3 regions of the Bradyrhizobium sp. B025 genome follow, and region 1 is predicted to be linked to each of the others. Evidence: riboswitches for the same ligand, from Rfam matches in the RefSeq annotation. Region 1 holds a riboswitch; each other region holds the start of a gene.

Region 1 (2,259 bases):
CCGGCAAGATCGGCCTTGGTCAGCAGCACGATGTCGGCGCAGGCGATCTGGTCCTCGAACACTTCCGACAGCGGCGTCTCGTGATCGAGATTTTCGTCCGCCGCCCGCTGCGCTTCCACTGCGGCCGGGTCCGGCGCGAAACGGCCGGCGGCGACGGCCTCGGCATCGGCCAGCGCGATCACACCGTCAACGGTGATGCGCGAACGGATCTCCGGCCAGTCGAACGCCCTAAGCAAGGGCTTGGGCAGCGCCAGGCCCGAGGTCTCGATCAGGATGTGATCGGGCCTCACCGGCCGCGCCAGCAACAGCTCCATGGTCGGGATGAAATCGTCGGCAACGGTGCAGCAGATGCAGCCATTGGCGAGCTCGACGATGTTTTCCTCCGGGCAATTGGCATCGGCGCAGGACTTCAGAATCTGGCCGTCGACGCCCTCGCTGCCGAACTCGTTGACGAGCACCGCGAGCTTCTTGCCGTTGGGGTTGGCGAGCAAATGCTGGATCAGCGTCGTCTTGCCGGAGCCGAGAAAGCCGGTGACCACCGTGACCGGGACTTTTGCGAGCGAGTTCATTCGGCGGCCTCCGGCACGACGGCAATGGGGGGAATGCGCGCAAGTGACTGCTTGCGGAAGATCTCGGGACGGCTGCGCCAGGGCACGAGGCCGTCGGGCGCGGCCGCATAGGCGGCGGCGCCTGCGATCACGTCGCGCGCGTTGGCATCCGACAGGCGGCCATAGACATAGGACCAGCGGCCGGGCGCACTGAGCGCGACCGAGCAGCCCTGGCTGCATGCGGACAGGCATTCAACGGGAACCACATTGACGCCATCGGGCACGCCGGCGTCGACGATCGCACCGTGAAGGCGCTTGCCCGGCGTGACTTCGCCCTCGCCAAGCGTCTCGCCGGCACGGCAGGTAATGCAGACGTGAAGTGTGACGGTCATCGCCTCTTCCAGAATAAACAGCGGGAGGCGAAGAGGCCCACGAACCGGTCTTGCGAGGGTCCGTTTCCCCGTCGCGGAACACCCCGTCCGCCGGTCCAAAAATCGTCCGCGCTGGCAGGTCTCCCGGCTTGCGGAGCAGGGTTTTGCCCTTCGATCCCCGCCTTCCCGATCCCGTCAGGGATCAGTGGCCTCGGGCATCTCTCCGGTCACGGTCGCGGGGGCGGCTGCATTTTGGACCCAAATCTTGCCGATTCGGACCCTATCGCATTCCCTCTTCGCCTGTCATAGGACAGGAACCAACGCCGGGCCACCATTTGCCCCTGGCCGCCTCTTGTCAAGCCGAAGGACCCCGTCCGATGACGCCTGAACCGGATACCCAAACGGCCGAGGAAACCGACGCCCGCCACGCCGCGAAAATGGCGAAGAAGAAGGCCGCCCGCGACAAGATCATGGCGACCAAGAGCGGCGAGAAGGGCCTCATCATCGTCCATACCGGCGCCGGCAAGGGCAAGTCCTCCTCCGCCTTCGGCATGATCGTGCGCTGCGTCGCCCATGGCTTCCCCTGCGCGGTCGTGCAGTTCATCAAGGGCGCCTGGGATACAGGCGAGCGGCGCCTCCTCACCGGCCATTTCGGCGATCTCTGCCAGTTCCACGCGATGGGCGAAGGTTTCACCTGGGAGACGCAGGACCGCGCCCGCGACATCGCCGCTGCGCGCGCCGGCTGGGAGAAGGCCAAGGAGCTGATTCTCGATCCCAGCTTGCGCATGGTCGTGCTCGACGAGATCAACATCGCGCTGCGCTACGACTACCTCGATATCGCTGAGGTCGTCGAGTTCCTGACGACGCAAAAGCCTGCGATGACACATGTCGTGCTCACCGGGCGCAATGCCAAGGACGAGCTGATCGAGATCGCCGACCTCGTCACCGAGATGACGCTGGTGAAACATCCGTTCCGCTCCGGCATCAAGGCGCAAGCCGGCGTCGAGTTCTGAAGACACACGCGATGGCGCGCGCATTGATGATCCAGGGGGCCGGCTCGGACGTGGGCAAGTCGCTCATCGTCGCCGGCCTTGCGCGCGCCTTCACGCGGCGTGGGCTGCGCGTGCTTCCCTTCAAGCCGCAGAACATGTCGAACAATGCCGCCGTGACCGTCGACGGCGGCGAGATCGGCCGCGCCCAAGCACTGCAAGCCCTCGCCGCCGGCGTCGAGCCGCACACCGACATGAACCCGGTGCTCCTGAAGCCCGAGACCGATGTCGGCGCGCAGGTCGTTGTCCACGGCAAACGCATCGCGACCGCGCGGGCGCGCGAATACGCGG
Region 2 (2,259 bases), 1.7 Mb from region 1:
GCGAGCCCCTGGCCGGCGCCACGGTTCTGCTGAAAGCTCGCATCGTAATAATCGAGGCCGGTCAGCAGTTGCGACGGCATCCCGAGCAGCGAGCCCTTCACGCTGAGCCGCGGCGTGATCGACCATGTCGTCAGATCGGCATCGACATAGGTGGACGTGAACAACGCGGGAATCGGCGCCGGGCCGGAGAAGAACGCGCCCTGCTGCTTCTTGTCGCGCACACCGCCGTCCACGATGAGATCGATGCCGTTGGCCAGGGTCTTCGTGAAGCCGGCCATCGCGCCAAAGCCCTGCTGGTTGGCGTAGTTGAAGGGTGTGCTGGTGCCCCGTCGGTTGGTCGCGAGCTCGTCGACGCCGATGGACGGATCGACGGTGCGGCCGCCCGGCAATCGCAGCTCCTGATTGTCGCCGGTAACGGTGACGAAAGCAGTCAGGTCTGATGTCGTGTAGTTCAGGTTGCCGACGCCATTCTCCTGGACAAGGCGATTGTTGTCGCGGTAGCCGTCTGTCTTGACGGCATTGCCGTAGAACGAGGTCGACCACGGACCGGAATTGAGCGACGTCGAGACATTGCCAAGCCTGGTGTCGAACGAGCCGAAGCCGGCCTCGATGCGCGCGGCAACGGGCGGCCCGCCGACGCCGTTCCTAGTGACGATGTTGATCACGCCGCCGACCGCATTGTCCCCATAGAGCACCGCGCCGGCATTGCCGCGCGTGATCTCGATACGCTCAATGGAATTGAGCGGGACAGTGGAGAGGTCCACCTGCGCGATGTCGATGTCGTTCAGCCGCCGCCCGTTGATCAGCACCAGCGAATTGGCAGTGGCAAACGCGCCGAAGCCGCGCAGGTCGACGCTCGTCTTCGCGCCGATCTGGCCGCCATAGAGCGTCGTGATCTGGGCACCCGGGACTTGCGTCGCGATGATCTCGGCAAGCGTCTGCGAGGGCGCATGTGCGATATCCGCGGCCGTGATGACGGTCGTGGCGGCTCCGACGATGCCTCCGTTGCTGGCGACCGCCTCGCCGCCGGAGCCGGACGAGCCGGCGCCATTGCCTGCCGGCGCGCCACTCGGGGCTCGCCGCCTCGTCGTGTCGCCGTCGCCGATCGCCCTGGCGCGTGTGCGGTTCTGATCGTCGGACCTGGTCACTTCGACCGGCGGCAGCTGCTCGGCGGCGGCCTGCTGCGCGAAAGCTGCGGGGAGATCGATCGCATGGAGGAAAACGGCAGCAACGATACCGGCGCGAAGGCGCCTGGCGGCAGAGACAATACGGGACACAGTTGTAACCTCGGCATGACGTCAGTGGCACGTCACAGCGAACGAGGCTTTACGGCGGAGCAATCGATTGCTCCGGTGAAGCTAATGCCTGTACTCCCCGACCGACATCTTCGCGTGTGACCACGGCTGACGGCAGGTCTCCTGGCTCGCGGGTCGTTACCTTACGTCGCCTTCCCAGGACCGAGATTCCCAGTGGCAAATGACGAAAGATTCACCGCTTACAGTTGCGGGGGCAGCCGTGGCGTTGGGACAATCCCGGCGTTGGGACAATCTCGCACCACGTTCCCTTTTGATCTCCGTGCGGAGAACCGTCACCGATCAATCTACGAGGCGGCCGTACGGAGAGTCAATCGACCGGTTGAACGATGGGCTGCAAACGCGAGGCAAACACAATCAGTCAGGCTTCCGCACCGCGCGCGTCGTGACCACCGCCCGCTCACCGGCATCGACAAGCTGGCCGATGCCGGTTCGGCCCGCGAGCGCGCAGCGGACGATGTTCTCGGCGACCGACCTGCGGAACCCATGATCCTCGCCCCTGGGCCGATTGCGGCAAATCCGATCCAGCGCCAGCTTCATGTTGATCCGTGTACGGGTGTCGAAATGCGCGCTGAACATTCGCCCGGCCTCGATACGTGATGTTGGGGCGGAAACGTCCGACGATCGCCCGGGTTCCGAAACGGGATCGCGCAATAGAGCGGCCGCCTACGCCCGCCCTCTCTGGCGCTGTGCCTGAGCCCAGGCCACCGTGACGTCGCGCGGCGGGATGTCGATGCGCCGGATCGGCGTCAATTCGCCCGAGGCGGAGATGATCGCGGTCTCCTCGCGGCGACAGCGCGGACACACGAAGCGGACCTCGCTCGGGGACGTGGACCAGCTCGAGCGTTTGACGTTGGCCGCCATCGGCCACGCGTCGCACTGCGAGCACGACACCAGAAACCGGCCGGGATCGAGCATACCCATTCCATCCGACTCCGCGTCCTGC
Region 3 (2,259 bases), 1.4 Mb from region 1:
CACTCTTGTCGACTTTCCGACCTTTGCATGTTTTCGATGTTTCTGTTTGGCGTATCCGCCGCAGCTTGTGCATCCATGTCCCGCACCGGATATTTAGCAGAAGAGTTGAACGCCTCGATGCCGGATGCCTGTGGACGGAAGTGGGTTTGCCGCCATTGAGCTGTGTGGTTCGCTATCGTGCCGCCCGCGTTCGAGCTGCGTGATTGCCAAGCACCAAGCCGGCTTGATCCCAGCTCTGAAGTCTGGGTGGCACGCAAATCAACCCCTCGCCAGTTGCTAAATTTCGCCACGTGCCTTGGCCTATTCGCCGCAGATCCTTTAGTTGAGCGAAGAGCTGGCTAGCTGAGGTGCTGGGCGAACCTCTGGAAATCGCAAAGCCGCATTGAAAGCGCTCTGATATAACGTCGGTACTCCCGCCGGCAGGCTGCTTCTGTCCCTTTCATCAATTTAGCGTGCGGCTCCGCCTCAAGGCAGCTCCGATGCTTATCCGGCATCTGAGAAGGATATGTCTGATTATGGCATCTCTGATGAGAGAATGTTTCTAGATGGTGAAGTCACAGAGATGCACGGTCATTCGGCTAGCGGATGTCGCAGATTAGCTTGCACATAATCTGAGAGGTTGACGGAAGAGTTCTCCTGCCGATAATCCAAGTCGTCGAGGTTCTCCGGTTCCCATTGATCCGGAGCTAAGAGGGAAGCCGGTGCAAATGCCGGCTCTGCCCCCGCAACTGTGAGCGGCGAGCCGCTGTCCGACGATGTCGCTGAAGCCTGCACGGCTTCGGGAAGGCCGGACAGCAGCGATGACCAGCAAGCCAGGAGACCGGCCCCGACAATATATTGGTCCACGGGCGGGGTGTCTCGGTGGTGCGCCAAGCAGCCGTCGCACGCGCGACTTCTCCTGCCTGCGTCCGCCATGGCCTTTGTCCCCAACAGGGGTTAACGCTATGTCTCCTCTCTCTCTTCCAGTTGCTACGCTCGGAACGCCACGCATCGGCCCAAGGCGTGAGCTCAAGCTCGCTCTAGAAAGCTACTGGGCTGGAAAGATTAGTGAACAGCAGTTGCACGAAGACGCATTCGGCCTACGCGCAGCGAACTGGGCTCGTCAAAAATCGCTCGGCGTCACGATCATTCCGTCAAACGACTTCTCGCTGTATGATCAGGTGCTCGATACAAGCGTCATGGTTGGCGCAATCCCGGAGATCTACGCCGCGAACGGAGAATCCGTTTCGCTCCAAACGTACTTCGCCATGGCCCGCGGATCGCAATGCGGCGAGCAGGATGCGAGTTGCGCCCAGAGCCCGCGGGGATCTGGCGTGCCCGCGCAGGAAATGACCAAGTGGTTCGATACCAACTACCACTACATGGTTCCTGAGTTTTACCGGGGACAGGCGTTCAGACTGTGCTCTCGCAAACCCGTCGAAGAGTATGAGGAAGCGAGGGCTCTTGGCTTTCAGACCCGCCCTGTCCTGATCGGGCCGGTCACATTTTTAAAGCTCGGCAAGAGTACCGATAGTGCGTTCCAGCCCCTCTCTCTCCTCGATGATCTGATACCCGTCTATATCGACCTTCTGCATGAATTAGCCAAACGAGGGGCAAGTTGGGTCCAGTTTGACGAGCCCTGCCTGGTCCTTGATCTGGATGAGGCGGCGCGAAATTCGTTGCTGCACGCCTATAACCGGTTCGCAAAGGAGGGACCCGCTATCAAGATCATGCTTGCGAGCTATTTCGGCGCCCTAGGCGACAATCTGGATACTGCCTTGAGCCTGCCAATTTCCGGTCTGCACGTCGATTTGGTTCGAGCGCCAGAACTATTGGATCAGATCGTTGCTGACGGCCGAAGTGATCTCGTCATGTCGCTCGGTGTCATCGACGGCCGGAATGTGTGGCGGTCGAACTTGCCGTCGCTCCGTCAGCGGCTGAAGCCCTCGATTGCGAAGCTTGGCAGGCACCGTGTACAGCTCGCTCCATCCTGCTCGCTGCTTCACGTGCCGGTCGATGTTGAACTCGAGACCGGGCTCGCGTCCGACGTCAAGAGCTGGCTTGCTTTCTCGGTTCAGAAGATGCGTGAGCTTGCGATCCTGGCGCGGGTACTCGCAGGCGACCAGAATGTTGGGCTAGCTCTTGCCGAGTCGGAATGCGCTGCGACTGCCCGCCGGACCTCGCCGAAGATCCATAATGCCAACGTCGCTGTCCGAATGAGGGCGATCGATCAGACGATGCGCCAGCGCGCCACCCCGTTTGCCCGTCGTTCCGAGATCC

Evidence for each region. A riboswitch is a leader RNA that binds a small molecule or an ion and turns the genes downstream of it on or off. The one in region 1 is predicted to bind cobalamin.
Region 2: linked by a shared signal. The riboswitch ahead of ACE10W_RS21085 (TonB-dependent receptor) and the one ahead of ACE10W_RS13195 (DUF1636 domain-containing protein) in region 1 are both predicted to bind cobalamin.
Region 3: linked by a shared signal. The riboswitch ahead of metE (5-methyltetrahydropteroyltriglutamate--homocysteine S-methyltransferase) and the one ahead of ACE10W_RS13195 (DUF1636 domain-containing protein) in region 1 are both predicted to bind cobalamin.

The regions. Positions count from the first base shown of each region.
Region 1 is NZ_CP170150.1:2,882,098-2,884,356, reverse strand. It holds gene cobW (cobalamin biosynthesis protein CobW) at 1-569, opposite strand, end outside; gene ACE10W_RS13195 (DUF1636 domain-containing protein) at 566-940, opposite strand; cobalamin riboswitch at 1,036-1,256, opposite strand; gene cobO (cob(I)yrinic acid a,c-diamide adenosyltransferase) at 1,297-1,932, shown strand; gene ACE10W_RS13185 (cobyric acid synthase) at 1,944-2,259, shown strand, end outside.
Region 2 is NZ_CP170150.1:4,558,787-4,561,045, forward strand. It holds gene ACE10W_RS21085 (TonB-dependent receptor) at 1-1,277, opposite strand, end outside; cobalamin riboswitch at 1,391-1,605, opposite strand; gene ACE10W_RS21090 (hypothetical protein) at 1,671-1,892, opposite strand; gene ACE10W_RS21095 (hypothetical protein) at 1,980-2,237, opposite strand.
Region 3 is NZ_CP170150.1:1,503,630-1,505,888, forward strand. It holds gene ACE10W_RS06945 (hypothetical protein) at 1-290, opposite strand, end outside; cobalamin riboswitch at 642-844, shown strand; gene metE (5-methyltetrahydropteroyltriglutamate--homocysteine S-methyltransferase) at 945-2,259, shown strand, end outside.